One region of the Pseudoalteromonas sp. SCSIO 43210 genome, then DNA from elsewhere that is predicted to be linked to it. Evidence: predicted binding sites of a transcription regulator. Region 1 holds the regulator's gene; the other holds the start of a gene.
What was found. The regulator ArgR, encoded in region 1, controls arginine synthesis, uptake and breakdown. The targets are predictions, from matches to a motif close to ANTGAATANNTATTCANT.
Positions count from the first base shown of each region.

Region 2: the regulator ArgR is predicted to act here: its motif matches at 2,128-2,145, upstream of argC (N-acetyl-gamma-glutamyl-phosphate reductase).

Region 1 is NZ_CP087225.1:521,632-529,689, reverse strand. It holds gene folA (type 3 dihydrofolate reductase) at 1-316, opposite strand, end outside; gene cgtA (Obg family GTPase CgtA) at 389-1,546, opposite strand; gene rpmA (50S ribosomal protein L27) at 1,688-1,945, opposite strand; gene rplU (50S ribosomal protein L21) at 1,962-2,273, opposite strand; gene ispB (octaprenyl diphosphate synthase) at 2,696-3,667, shown strand; gene mdh (malate dehydrogenase) at 3,753-4,685, opposite strand; gene argR (transcriptional regulator ArgR) at 4,911-5,378, shown strand; gene LOS73_RS02245 (Dyp-type peroxidase) at 5,392-6,291, opposite strand; gene LOS73_RS02240 (ABC transporter ATP-binding protein) at 6,340-7,389, opposite strand; gene LOS73_RS02235 (ABC transporter permease) at 7,390-8,058, opposite strand, start outside.
Region 2 is NZ_CP087225.1:3,974,236-3,982,293, reverse strand. It holds gene panP (pyridoxal-dependent aspartate 1-decarboxylase PanP) at 1-639, shown strand, start outside; gene argE (acetylornithine deacetylase) at 917-2,071, opposite strand; gene argC (N-acetyl-gamma-glutamyl-phosphate reductase) at 2,293-3,303, shown strand; gene argB (acetylglutamate kinase) at 3,304-4,071, shown strand; gene LOS73_RS17405 (ornithine carbamoyltransferase) at 4,079-5,011, shown strand; gene LOS73_RS17400 (argininosuccinate synthase) at 5,008-6,210, shown strand; gene argH (argininosuccinate lyase) at 6,259-8,058, shown strand, end outside.

The DNA.
Region 1 (8,058 bases):
AAAACTGCTGATAAATATTTCCACCACCAATGATCATTACTTCTTCAGCGTCAGAAACTAAATTCAATGCGGCCTCTGGTGTTGCTACCGTTTCAATTCCATCAGCTTGATACCCAAGATTACGAGTAATAATAATATTACGTCGCCCAGGCAGAGGACGTCCGATAGATTCAAAAGTTTTACGACCCATAATTACAGGCTTACCTGTAGTCACTTTTTTAAAATGCTGAAGATCTGCAGGTAAATGCCATGGCATTTTATTATCTAGGCCAATTACACGGTTATTTGCCATTGCTGCAATCATTGAAATTATCATATTAAATACCTAGTACTTTATTTTTAAACAAAGAAAAAGGAGCATAAGCTCCTTTTTATAAATTCTATTTAATTAGCGCTCGTAGACAACTTCTACGTCGTAATCATCTTCATCCCAGTCGTCCCAATCATCATCATTGCCTTTACCTTTAGTGGCTTTTTCATGATAGGTATCCCACTTGAATTCAATCTCTTCATCTTCAACCTGTACAAACTTCTCTTTAGGCATGCTATCGAGCAGTGTCATTATGTTGTGAATTAAAGGTTGAGTATTGAGTTTATTAATCGCTGAAATGTGATAAATATTTTCAGTTTCGCCCAGTTCTTCTGCAATAGCTTCACATAACGCTTTTGCTTCGTCCTCTGGTAATAAGTCTATTTTATTAAAAACTAACCAACGTGGCTTTTCAGCTAATTTAGGGCTGTATTGATGTAACTCGTTAATAATCGAGAATGCATTATCAACAGGGTTTGAACCATCTACCGGCATTACATCGATAATGTGTAATAACACACGACAACGCTCTAAATGCTTCAAGAAGCGGATGCCTAAGCCTGCACCATCAGATGCACCTTCAATTAAGCCTGGTATGTCAGCTATTACAAATGATTTATTCGCTTCTGGACGCACTACACCCAAATTAGGAATAAGCGTTGTAAACGGGTAATCAGCTACTTTAGGCCTTGCTGCTGATACACTACGGATAAACGTAGATTTACCTGCGTTAGGAAGCCCTAGTAAGCCTACATCCGCTAATAGTAGCAACTCTAATTTTAAATTACGTACTTCGCCTTCAGTACCCAAGGTTTTTTGACGAGGTGCTCGGTTAGTACTTGATTTAAAACGTGCATTCCCCAAGCCGTGGAAACCACCTTTTGCAACCAAAATACGTTGACCATGTTGCGTTAAATCACCAAGTCCCTCTTGGGTATCAACATCCATGATACGTGTGCCTACAGGCACCATAACAAATAAGTCATCGGCTTTTCGGCCTGTACAGTTACGGCTACGACCGTTAGTACCACGTTCAGCTCTATGGAAACGCTCAAACTGATAATCAATGAGGGTATTTAAGTTTTCATCAGCTTGTAGATAAACACTACCACCGTCTCCACCGTCACCGCCGTCTGGTCCACCATCTGGAACATATTTTTCACGACGGAAAGACACGATGCCGCTGCCACCGTCTCCAGCTTCTGCGCGAATTTCTACTTCATCTACAAACTTCATGATTACTCACTTTAGGGATTGGCTTGTTAATTTAACTATTATATACCGAAGCCAAGCTGATTGCAGGCTTGGCTTGGGTATATATTTTTTTCTTAAAACAAAAAACCCCGCAAAAGCGGGGTTTTTTAACTACCTTACTGATTACTCAGTTACGATAGTTACGTATTTACGGTTTAAAGGACCTTTCTGTTCAAACTGAACTTTACCATCTGCTTTTGCGAAGATAGTGTGGTCTTTACCGATACCTACGTTTGTACCAGGGTGGAAACGAGTTCCACGCTGACGAACAATGATGCTACCCGCTAGAACTGATTCGCCACCAAAACGCTTAACACCTAGGCGTTTGCTTTCTGAATCGCGACCGTTACGAGTACTACCAGCTGCTTTTTTATGTGCCATTTCTAAGTACCTCTAATTAAGCGCTAATGCTAGTGATTTTAACTTCAGTGAACCATTGACGATGGCCCATTTGCTTACGAGAATGCTTACGGCGTCTAAATTTAACAACCTTAATCTTCTCACCGCGACCATGTGAAACAACCTCAGCTGTTATCTTGCCACCGTTTACGAACGGTACACCGATCTCGATTTTCTCACCATCAGCAACTAAAAGTACTGAATCAAATTCTACTGCCGCACCAGTTTCAACGTCTAATTTTTCAAGACGAATCGTTTGACCTTCAGTCACACGATGCTGTTTACCACCACTTTGGAAAACCGCGTACATAATTAACTCCGTCTGTGCACCCTCAAATCGGTGCAACTAAAATATTCTTCGATAGGGCGCGAAGTTTACGCTAACGCGAAATAACTAGCAAGCCTATTTTGTAATTAAAATGAATAAAAAGTAGCTGCATTGAGAGTAATTCAATATTTCCCCCAGTTTATATTAATTGACCCTTTTGCCAAGTGCTTTTTAGCTGTTAAGCGAAATAAGTTAATGCGCTTAAATAGAGCTCTCGCTGTATAATATCTAAGCGCGACTCAGACTGCATATTGGTTATCTATTAATCAGTTATCTCAACCAATTAAGCTCTTATTCAGTACTTTAATAGTGTTTTTTCAATCAATCGTCACAAAATATCGAGCTAGTGCATTTTTTGTTGTACAATCTGCGCCGTTCACACATAAAAATTGGCTCGGAGATCAATGGATATAAAAGCTATCCAGGCGTTAATCGAAAGCGATATGAATGACGTCAATCAACTTATACATGCGCAAATGCGCTCAGATGTGGCGTTAGTTAATCAGCTTGGTTTATATATAGTTAGCAGTGGCGGCAAACGTGTTCGTCCAATGCTCGCAATTTTAGCAGCCAAGGCGCTCGGTTATCAGGGTAAAGATCACATAACACTTGCAACAATTGTTGAGTTTATCCATACAGCAACGCTATTGCATGATGATGTTGTAGATGAATCAAACTTACGACGTGGCACGCCTACAGCAAATGCTGAATTTGGTAATGCTGCTAGCGTATTAGTTGGTGACTTTATTTACACTCGCTCATTTCAGCTTATGGTTGGCCTTGGAAAAATGCAGATTATGCAAGTACTTGCCGATGCAACAAACATTATTGCTGAAGGTGAAGTATTACAGTTAATGAACTGCAATGACCCAGATACGACTGAAGCCAGCTATATGCAGGTTATTTACTCTAAAACGGCTAAATTATTTGAAGCAGCTACAGGCCTTGCTGCCATTATCACAGAGCAAGACCAAACGACACTTGATGCACTAAACCTATACGGTATGCATTTAGGTACTGCGTTTCAACTAGTAGATGACGTACTCGATTACAATGCAGACGCTGAGCAGCTAGGTAAAAACATTGGCGATGATTTAGCTGAAGGCAAACCAACCCTTCCGCTTATTTATGCTATGCAACACGGTAGCGAGCAGCAAACGCAACTTATTCGTGATGCAATAGAGCACAGTAATGGTATGGAGCATTTAGAAGAAATTTTAACTGCACTAAAACAAACTAATGCGCTTGAGTTTACAATGCAAAAAGCAGAGCTTGAGGCCGAAAAAGCCATTGCCTGTTTAGACTTTTTAGCTGAGTCTGACTATAAGCAAGCACTTATAAGCCTTGCCCGTATTGCGGTTGACCGCGACCACTAGTTTTAACTAGTTACACAGTGTGACATTAATTCTGAGCAATAAAAAAGCCTGCAAATGCAGGCTTTTTTGTTGCTTAAACCGGCTATTACGCCATGAAATCAACACCTTCTTTGATGTCTTTTTTCAATGTTTCAAGCATGTCATTTTTTGCTTTTGTTTCAAATGCGCTTAGTTCGCCGTAAGAAAGAATTTCTTCTACGCCGTTTTTACCTAAACGTACTGGATGTGCAAAGTACTCTGCATCGCCATTTTCAACAGCAACGTAAGCGTAATCTACAACTTCTTCACCTTGTAGGCCTTCAACTAAAGACATACAAAAACGAGCTGCAGCAGCACCCATAGATAGCGTAGCTGAACCACCGCCTGCTTTAGCATTTACAACTTCAGTACCCGCATTTTGGATACGTGGAGTAAGTGCAGCAACTTCTTCATCTGTGAAAGAAACACCTTCAACTTGAGAAAGTAGAGGCAGAATCGTTGTGCCTGAGTGACCACCAATTACTGGTACTTTTACAGTTGCTACGTCTACGCCTTTAAGTTCAGCAACAAATGCTTCTGAACGAATAACGTCAAGCGTAGTAATACCGAATACGCGTTTAGCGTCGTAAGTACCTGCTTTTTTGAATACTTCAGCAACAATTGGAACTGTGCCGTTTACTGGGTTAGTAATAATACCTACTAACGCTTTAGGACAGCTGGCAACAATGCCTTCTGCTAACGTTTTGATGATGCCAGCATTTACATTGAATAAATCAGCACGATCCATACCTGGTTTACGTGGCATACCCGCTGGTATAAGCACGATGTCAGAACCTTCAAGCGCTTTATTTAAATCGTCTGCGCCAAAGCCTGCAACTTTAACATCTGTTGGGATGTGAGAAAGGTCAACCGCAACACCTGGTACTACTGGTGCAACATCATAAAGTGATAATTCAGAGCCAGCTGGTAAGCCTGTTTTTAATAATAAAGACAACGCTTGGCCGATACCGCCTGCAGCACCTAATACAGCAACTTTCATTGGAATTCTCCGTCATTTGAGGTAGGAAATATTTGTGGCTCTTAAGATAATGAAATTAGCGACTAAAAACAAATTTATCCTGTCTATTTCAAGTATATTTTCGACCATAGTCGTAAACTTTTGTGATTTAACGCATCAAACTGGCAAGTTAACTAAACAACTGCTGCATAATTATTCATTATTGTGTAGAATTTGCAGCATAAATAACAAAAATGAATAAAGACTATGCAACCACAAGATAAACAAGAAGCACTGGTAAAAGCATTTAAATCGCTTTTAAAAGAAGAAAACTTTGGCTCTCAAGGCGAAATAGTTGATGCGTTAAAAGAGCAAGGCTTTGACAATATAAGCCAAAGTAAAGTATCACGCATGTTAAGTAAGTTTGGCGCTGTACGCACACGTAATGCCAAGCAAGAAATGGTTTACTGCTTACCTGCTGAAATGGGTGTACCTACGGCTAAAAGCCCATTACGCCAATTAGTAATCGACATTATGCACAACGAAATGATGATCATCATTCGTACCAGCCCAGGTGCGGCTCAGCTTATTGCACGTTTATTAGATTCATTAGGTAAAGCAGATGGCGTACTAGGAACTATTGCCGGCGATGACACTATTTTTATCGCCCCGGCTAAAATATCTGAAATAGACGTGACACTTGAACGCGTTCGCATTTTATTTGATACGGTTTGATTATTAATCGTAATTAAATCTGTTTTAAAAATCCGACCGAAGGTGCAAAAAAAGCAGAACCCATATCGGCTTGAGTAAAATCAAGCCAGTGGTCGTAACAATCACCTTCGCCTAAACGGCTTTTAAGTATTTTTTCGAACGCGGTTCCTGTACATGCACATGTAATTGATAACATTCCCTGCTCATACACATCGCCATAAGGCATGCTTTGATTTAATAGTAGCGGTTGCCCATCTTCGTCTTTTAGTTCACTACGCGAAGCATGGCTGGTTTCGATCGCGGGGGTAATTAGTGTGTTATCAAGGCGCGTACGACCCATTATTTGCTCTTGCTCACTTAATGATAAATGCTGCCACACAGTTAAGTCATGCTTATAACGTTGTACATGAATATAACTTCCTTGATCTTCAAAGCTACCCGGTTTATTTATTAGTGCCGTCGCACGCTTTTTTCTACCATGAGCAGAATCGCCACCATAAATAAAGCCATTAAAGTCTCGTCCATCTAAAAAGCGAAAATTACGAACCTGCTCTACCAGCTCTACATCAGGAGCAAATAACTTTAATACTTGCAGGGCAAATAAATGGTTAACGTCTTCACGGTCAGAGCGAATTTGCACAAACAAATCACACGGTTGCACGCTCATTTGGTGATCGCTGTGATTTATATTAGGAAAGCTCTGTAATTCGCTTGGAATGTACTCAGGAAGGATATGTGGCCAATATTGCGCACCAATAGCGACCATACAAGAGAGCATTGATTCTGAAAACTGATCGCTAAATTCTTCTTCAATAGCGCTTACTTGCTTTAGTTTTACGCGTAACGATTCATCTTGACCATCAAACACATTAAAAAATAAGTGCAAACCGTGTAAGTTTGCTTCAGCACAAATCCCTGATTGCGCTTGCGCCATTGTTATTCCTTAGTTTTATAGATAAAAACACAGCGAATAACAAATTAATTATGATTCGAAAAAGTTCACCGTGTGAGGTTTTATTTTTATTATAACCTGCTCATTTTTTTCAAATGATTGGTCATATTGTGCAGCAACTTCAACTTCTTGCTCAGCAATAACGACAGTGTAAACATACGCTGAACCAATAAAGCGACTACTTAATATTGTAGCTCGTTCACAGTGTCTGTCACATAGATTATCACTTACCAATTCAATCTGGTGAGGACGAACATATATTTTCCCTACACTCGCTCTATGCTCATGTCCAATATATGATTTAACTAAGCCAAACGGTGTATTATATTCAGTTGTCGTTAATACTTCTGCCTCTAAGTATATGCCTTGACCCAGAAACTCTGCAACCTCCTTTGAGCTTGGGGCTGCAAAAAGCTGTTCTGGCGTGCCTTGTTGCGCAATTTTACCGCGATGCATAATGGCAAGTGTATCGGAAAAGGCAAATGCCTCTTCTTTTGAGTGCGTAACAAATACAGCAGAGACTTGTGTTGCCTTAATAATTCGACGTATATCGGCAATTAATTCAAAGCGTACTTGTGTGTCGATGTTTGAAAAAGGCTCATCAAGCAATAACAAACTAGGTTTATAAGCTAATGCACGAGCGATAGCGACGCGTTGCTGTTGGCCACCCGATAACTGATGAGGAAATCTATCGGCACAGCCAATTAAATGAACAAGCTTAAGCATTTCATCAACACGTTGCTGCTTTTGGGCTTTACTCATTTTACTAAGCCCAAATGCGATATTATTTGCCACCGTTAAATGCGGAAACAATGCATAGTCTTGAAACATCATGCCGATGTTACGATGCTCAGGTGAGACAAAAGATTGCTCATCACTCACTAATTTACCGTCTATAAAAATAGACCCTTGCTTGGCTTCAATTAAACCTGCAATGGCTTTTAATGTGGTTGTTTTACCGCAACCACTTGCACCGAGCAGACAAACAATTTCATCTTTGCCCACTGTTAAATCTAAATCATGAATAACCTTTGTACCGTTATAGTGATAGCTCACGCCTTGTAAAATTAAACTACTCATTTAACTACGTTGCTCCATAGAACGATTAATAAAATACAAAGGAATAAACCCGACAATAACAATAAATAATGCCGAAATTGAAGCAAGCTCTAACTGCTCGTCACTCACATACTGAAATACATGAGTTGCTAAGCTTTCAAAATTAAACGGTCTGAGCAATAACGCCGCAGGTAGCTCTTTCATGCACTCAATAAACACCAGTAATGCCGCCGTAAGTAGTCCACGGCGTAATAAAGGTAGATGTATTAAACGCAATGTTTGCCCTTGGCTTTTACCCATTGATTGACTTGCCATATCGAGTGATGGGCTAATGCGTAAAAAACTCGATTCTATCGCTCCGTGTGCGATGGCATAAAACCTAACAATGTAAGCAATAATAATAGTAAGAATACTGCCTGTAAGCAGTAAACCTATATCTAAATTATATGGTTCGAGCGCTTCATTGATGGTGTTTTCTAATAATGTAAGTGGTAATAAAACAGCAATAGCGAGCACTGTACCAGGCAATGCATAGCCCGTACTGGCTAAACGCCCAGGAATAAGCGGATACGTTTGCTTTGCAACACGCTGATAAAAAACCACAAAAATACTCAACGTAATGGTTATTACACTCACTATCCCTGCTACTTTTAAACTTTGCCAAGCATAGCTAAAAAACTCAATGTTCCA
Region 2 (8,058 bases), 1.5 Mb from region 1:
TCAATTACCATTGATGCACACAAACAAATGTATGTACCCATGGGCGCTGGTTTAGTTTTATTTAAAGATCCTGCTGCAACTGATGCAATAGAGCACCATGCTGAGTATATATTACGTAAAGGTTCAAAAGACTTAGGTAGTCACACGCTTGAAGGTAGTCGCCCAGGTATGGCGATGTTAGTACATGCTTGCTTACGTGTTATTGGTCGTAAAGGCTACGAGATGTTAATCGATCGTAGTATAAAAAAAGCACATTATTTTGCTGGTTTAATTAAAGCAGATGAAGATTTCGAACTTATTTCAGAGCCTGAGCTGTGTTTACTAACGTATCGTTATGTACCTAAACAGATTAAGCAGGCAATAAAAGATGCTGATGCAACAACACGTTTAGACATTTTTGCATCACTTAATCGTTTTACTGCGAGTATGCAAAAGCGTCAGCGGGAGTCTGGTCGCTCGTTTGTATCACGTACACGCCTAACGCCATCTAAATACGATAATCAACCTACTGTTGTATTTAGAGTGGTCCTTGCAAACCCACTTACATCAGGCGCTATTTTAAAAGATATTTTAGCCGAGCAAAAAGAACTAGCTAAAACAGATCCTGTATTTAAAAAGTACCTCAGTAAGTATATGTAGCTAATAGGGTGTAATTTAAAACAAGAAGACGCTTAATTGCGTCTTTTTTTTACTTGGTTACTTAATAAACTTGAGGGATTAAACCTAACGCTAATTTCTTATTTACAACTGTATGAACACAGGAGTAATACCAATCCGCTTAAATATAGGGTCTATTTAACGTTAAGGAAATTACGCTAGAACTAGGCAAAAAATTTTGTATCTAGTTGCTCTAAATAATTATTTTCTGTTGTCATCGATAAGATTTTTTTATCTCAAAATAGGGCACTTAATTAAGTTAATTGATATTAAAACAGCTGGCTTTAATAATGTTACTGATAATTTTTTGTGACGGTTTTATTTTTTCCATTGCTAAAAACTCATCAGGCTGATGGGCTTGATCTATTGAGCCCGGCCCCATAACGATTGTTTCACACCCTAATTGCTGAATAAAAGGTGCTTCAGTACAGTAATTAACAGCTATTGCTTTTTGCCCTGCTATTTTTTCAGCTAATATCACTAAAGCACTGTCGGTGTTGCCAGTAAAGGCTGGTATTGGCTCGTGTAAATCAATTACGCTGACCGCATTGGGGTATTGTTGATTTATCTCTTTCGTTGCATCAAGTATTAATGCTTGTAACTCTTTTACACTCAAACCTGGTAATGGGCGCATATCTATATGCATTTCGCAGCAAGCACAAATTCGGTTAGCGTTGTCGCCGCCATGAATATTACCAAAATTTAATGTTGGGTAAGGTATTTCAAAGTGGCTTAATGAATACTTATGCTTTAACTGCTCTTTTAAGAACAATAATTTTGAAGTCACTTTATGCATGATTTCTATGGCGTTGAGACCACGTTCGGGATCAGAGCTATGACCTGAGCGTCCAATTACTCTAATCGCTGTACTCATATGTCCTTTATGTGTAAATACCGGTGTCATATCAGTAGGTTCACCAATTATACATCGCGCAGGTTTTAAATTTGGGTGCTTACATATTTGCTGTGCACCTGCCATTGTGGTTTCTTCGTCGGCAGTGGCGAGTATTAAGATAGGCTGGGTTTGCTGCTTTTCATCAAGTTCACTAATCGCTTGTAATACAAACGCAAAAAAACCTTTCATATCAATGCTACCGAGCCCATATAATTTATTGTCGAGTTCGGTAAGTTTAAACGGATTATGATTCCAGCGACTATCATCAAACGGGACAGTATCGGTGTGGCCCGCGAGCATTAATCCACCATCTCCTTTGCCACGTTTAGCTAATAAGTTATAGCGACCTTTACCTCCTTCTAATTCAATGATTTCACATGTAAAGCCAAGTGTTTCGCACCACCTCGCAAGTAGTTCAATTACGCTTTTATTACTCATACACTGACTATCTTCAATTGCACTGATAGACGGAGCTGCAATCAATTGTTGATACATAGAAATAAACGATGGCAAAGGCATAAAAAAATCCAAAATAAGTATTCAATTTAATTGCATAACAATATAAAAGTATTTATGATGAATATCAATTCACTTTTTAAGCATAAATATATTAAAGTAACGTTATGAAAACAATGCGACGATAATCAAAATTCATTAATAAAAGGCTAAATTAGCGCCAAGGCTAGTTTAAGCGAACAAGATAGACAAGTAACAACTAATTTTAAGATAACGAGTAACAAATGAATGTAGTGATTATTGGCGCAAGCGGTTACAGCGGCGCAGAGTTAGCAAGTTTAGTTGCTAAACACCCAAACTTAACTTTAGCGGGTTGTTATGTATCAGAAGGCAGCTTAGATAAAAATAAATTGCTAAGTGATTTATATCCTGAACATCTAGGCTTGCTCGACTTACCATTACTCCCTCTTGGTGAATCAGCTTTTGATTACATTCAAACTAGTGCTGACTATGTGTGCTTATGTACAGACCATAAAGTGAGTGTTGATTTAGCACCGCGTTTTTTAGCAATGGGTAAAAAGGTATTTGATTTATCTGGTGGCTATCGCCTTGCAAGCAATGATGATTACGTTACATATTATGGTTTTGAGCACCAACATCCTGAGCTATTAAATAAAGCTGCTTATGGTTTAGCTGAGTGGAATGGCGAAGCTATTGCCAATGCACGGTTAGTCGCTGTTGCTGGATGCTACCCAACGGCCGCACTAAATGCATTAAAGCCTTTGCAACAAGCCGGTTTATTAAGCGAACAGAGTATTATTATTAATGCGGTATCGGGAGTTACCGGCGCAGGGCGTAAAGCCAGTGTAGGAACGCATTTTTGTGAAGTGTCGCTTGCACCTTATGGTTTGTTTAATCATCGCCACGGTCCTGAAATTGAGCAACATCTTGGTCACCAAGTCTTATTTACGCCGCACTTAGGCAATTTTCCTCGTGGTATTTTAGAAACTATTTATGTGCAGTTAAAGCCTGAGGTAACAAGTGAGCAAGTAACACAAGCGTATCAGGTACTTGCCGATGAGCCACTTATTCGTTTATTAGGCGATAAAATCCCATCAATAAAAGGTGTAGCTAAGCAACCTTATGTTGATATTGGTTGGCAGCAGCAAGGATCGCAATTAATTGTTATTGCAGCAATAGATAATTTATTAAAAGGCGCTGCAGGTCAAGCTTTACAGTGTATTAATCTATCAATGAATTTAGAGCATACCACGGGCTTAAAAGGAGCGTTTTAAATGAGTAAAAAAACGTGGGTTATTAAACTAGGTGGTGCTGTACTTAATACAGAAAACGCGGCTAAAGCATTGTTTGATGTACTTAATGAGCAACAAAATGCTCAGTTTGTAATTGTACACGGTGGCGGTGCACTTGTTGATACTTGGCTAAAAGAAGCTGGTTTTGCCAGTGCTAAGCACCAAGGTTTGCGTATCAGCCCTGCAGAGCAAATGCCTTACATCGTAGGTGCACTAGCAGGTTGTGCCAATAAACAATTAATGACTCAGGCTATTAGTGCAGGGCATAAACCGGTTGGGTTAAGTTTGTATGAAGCGGGTGTTACTGCTACTCAAAAGTTAAAAGCACTTTGTTTAGTAGGTAAATGTACAAGTAACGATGATTCTATTATTAACGATTTACTTAAAATTGGCAGGCTACCGATCGTTAGCTCTATCGGTTTTGATGAGCAAGGCCTTTGGTATAACGTAAATGCTGATGAAGCTGCAGCGGCTATTGCTAGTAATTTAAACGCAGAACTTATTTTTATGACTGATGTAGAAGCGGTGCTTGACGCAAATAAGCAGCCCTTACATCAACTTGACACAAAACACATTGATACTTTAATAGATGAAGGAGTAATTGTGGGCGGGATGGAGGTCAAAGTTAAGACCAGCCTTCACGCTGCCCAACATTTACGACGCGGTGTGTATATTTCCAGCTGGCAAAAGCCAGAAAATTTAACTGACTTGCTTGAAGGCAAGCATGTCGGAACTAAAATTACACCATAGGTTTATTATGTTTAAGAATTTTTTAACCGGTTTAGAATTAGACCAAGAAGGCGCACTTAATTTACTAAAGTTAGCGCAAGACATTAAAGTAAAACCAGAGAAATACAGCCAAGTATTAGCTGGTAAATCGGTTGTAACGTTATTTGAAAAACAAAGTTTACGTACGCGTTTATCATTTGATATAGGTATTAATCGTCTTGGTGGTCACGCGGTTTATTTAGATCAGCAAAATGGCGCTATGGGTGCACGCGAATCAATTAAAGATTTCGCTCTTAATATTTCAACATGGGCTGACGGGATTGTAGCGCGTGTTAATCAACACAGTACGCTAACTACATTAGGTGAATATTCATCGGTACCGGTGGTTAATAGTTTGTGTGATTTGTATCACCCGTGCCAAGCACTCGCTGATTTTTTAACGCTTCAAGAAGTACATGGAGATGTAAGTGAGCTTAAAGTTGCTTACTTAGGTGAAGGTAATAACGTAACTCATTCATTGATGTTGTTAGCAGCTACACTAGGTACAGATTTTGTAGCTGTAACACCAAAAGGGTGCTCACCAGATTCACAAATACTTAAAAAAGCAGAGCAGATTGCAGCAATGAACGGTGCATCAGTTATGGTGAGCGACAGAGTTGAAGCTGCTGTTGGCGCAAATGTTGTTTACGCAGATACTTGGGTATCAATGGGTAATACAACACCAATTGAGCAAGTTAAAGCCAAGTATATGCCATATCAGCTAAATCAGGCATTGCTAGATCAAACCGGTGCTACGACGGTATTACACTGCCAACCGGCGCACCGTGAATTTGAAATTACCTCAGAGGTAATGGATGGTCCAGCATCTAAAATTATTCAACAAGCAGAGAATCGTATGCACGCGCAAAATGCTCTGCTAGTTACATTATTAAATCCAAATTTTGTTAAGGAACACCTATGAGTTCAATTAAAAAAGTCGTTTTAGCCTATTCAGGTGGTCTTGATACATCGGCTATTGTGCCATGGTTAAAAGAAAACTATGGTTGTGAAGTTGTTGCGTTTGTAGCAGATGTAGGTCAAGGGGCAGAAGAACTTGAAGGCGTAGAAGCTAAAGCAATTGCCTCTGGTGCATCTGAATGTTATGTAGTTGACTTAAAAGATGAAATGGTAAGTGATTACATTTACCCAACACTTAAAACGGGCTCAATTTATGAAGGCACTTATTTATTAGGTACCTCTATGGCGCGCCCAATTATAGCTAAAGCGCAAGTTGAAATAGCGCGTAAAGTAGGCGCTGATGCACTTTCTCATGGTTGTACTGGTAAAGGTAATGACCAAGTTCGTTTTGAATCATGCTTTGCAGCACTCGCACCTGATTTAAAAGTAATTGCGCCATGGCGTGAGTGGGACTTATCGAGCCGTGAGTCATTACTTGATTACTTGGCGGATCGTGACATTCCGTGCTCAGCATCAGCGACAAAAATTTACAGCCGTGATGCTAACGCATGGCATATTTCACACGAAGGTGGCGAGCTTGAAGACCCATGGTGTCAACCAACTGAGCAAGTATGGACATGGACTAATTCTCCAGAGCAAGCACCAGATAAATCAGAACTCGTAACTTTAAAAGTTGTTGAAGGCGAAGTGGTTGCTGTAAATGGCGAAGAACTTAAACCATATGACTGTTTAGTTAAATTAAACGATATTGCATCACCTCATGGTGTTGGTCGTGTTGATATTGTAGAAAACCGTTTGGTAGGCATGAAGTCACGCGGTTGCTACGAAACGCCCGGCGGTACAGTTATCATGGCAGCACTTCAAGCAATTGACGAGCTAGTGCTTGATAAAGCAAGCCGTAAATGGAAAGAAGTGCTGGGTGGTGAATTTTCGCATTTAGTATATGACGGCCGCTGGTTTACACCACTTAAAGATTCTATTTTAGCCGGTGCAGAAGCGCTTTCTAAAGTGGCAACAGGTGAAGTCGTACTTAAATTATATAAAGGTCAAGTAACTGCGGTTCAAAAGCAGTCGCCAAATAGTTTATATAGCGAAGCATTTGCCACATTTGGTGAAGATGATGTGTATGACCAATCACACGCTGAAGGCTTTATTCGTTTATTCTCGCTTTCAAGCAGAATTTCAGCACTCGCTAAAAAGTAAATTATTACGCCCCTGTAAAAGGGGCAATACAGGGTTTGGAGATATTTCATGGCATTATGGGGCGGACGTTTTTCTACGGGTCCAGATGAGGCGTTTAAGCAATTTAACGACTCTCTTCCCTTCGATTATCAGTTAGCAGAGCAAGATATTATCGGCTCTGTGGCATGGGCTGGCGCACTTGAGCAAGTTAATGTGTTATCGAGTGATGAGCACAAAGAACTCGTTGCAGCATTGTATGAGTTACTTGAAGAAGTAAAAGCTGATCCACTCGCTGTAGCTACATCGGGCGCAGAGGATATTCACTCGCATGTTGAAGCTGCATTAATCGAAAAAGTAGGTGATTTAGCTAAAAAATTACATACAGGCCGAAGCCGTAATGATCAAGTCGCAACAGACTTTAGATTATGGTGCCGTGATACCGCTGAGCATATTTTAAAAGCAATTGAGCAACTTAAAGGCGAGTTTGTATCTTTAGCTGAGCGTGAACTTGGTACTATATTGCCCGGTTATACTCATTTACAGCGAGCACAGCCAGTATTATTTAGCCACTGGTGTATGGCTTACGTAGAAATGCTAGAGCGTGATGAAAGTCGCTTGCAAGACGCGAAAGCGCGCATGAATTTTTGCCCACTAGGAAGTGGTGCATTAGCCGGTACTGCTTACCCAATTGATCGTCAAGCACTTGCGCAAGGTTTGGGTTTTACTGGTGCGACTAAAAATAGTCTTGATGGCGTCTCTGATCGCGATTTTGTTGTAGAGTTATTAAGCTGTGCATCGATTTCGATGATTCACTTATCGCGTATGTCAGAAGATTTAATATTTTATAACTCGGGTGAAGCTGGTTTTATAGAGCTTGCAGATAACGTGACATCGGGCTCATCGCTTATGCCACAGAAAAAGAACCCTGATGCATTAGAACTTATCCGTGGTAAAACGGGTCGTGTATTTGGCGCGTTTAGTGCGATGATGATGACCTTAAAAGCACTCCCTCTTGCTTACAACAAAGACATGCAAGAAGATAAAGAAGGTATATTTGACGCTATGCCAACATGGCTTGCGTGTATTCATATGGCACAAGCTTGTATTAAGGGCGTTAAGGTCAGAGGAGATCGTACACTTGCTGCTGCTAAAGGCGGTCATGCTAATGCAACAGAGCTTGCTGATTATCTCGTCGCAAGAGGCGTACCTTTTAGAGAGGGGCACCACATTGTAGGCGTCCTTGTTCAGCTTGCTATTAGCGAAAATAAAACGCTAGAAGAGCTTTCGCTTGAGCAATACAAATCAGTTAATGATGTTTTTGAAGACGATGTATACCCGGTATTAGAAATTGATGCGTGTATAAAAGCGCGCCAAGCTCTTGGCGGCACATCGATTGAGCAAGTAACTGGTGCAATTAAAGAAGCCAAAAAAAAACAGCAAATAACGGTTCGTGATGCAAATCTAGATGACGTTGAATCTATAGCTAAGCTCATTCAGCATTGGGCTACAGTTGGCGAAAATCTACCTAGAGCTAAAAGTGACATGGTGCATTCTATAAATGAATTTGCGGTCACTGAAATTAACGGTAAGGTATCGGGCTGTGCCTCGCTGTATATATATGATACAGGTCTTGCTGAAATTCGCTCTTTAGGTATTGATCCTCAAAGCGTTGTTACTGGGCAGGGGCGGCAACTCGTTGAGCATTTGTTAATTAAAGCTAAAAAACTGGCGTTGAATAGAGTTATTGTACTAACGCGTGTGCCTGACTTTTTCGAAAAGCAGCGCTTTACCTTTTGCACTAAAGACAGTTTGCCAGAAAAAGTAATGAAAGATTGTGAGCTTTGTCTTCGTAAAGAAAATTGCGATGAA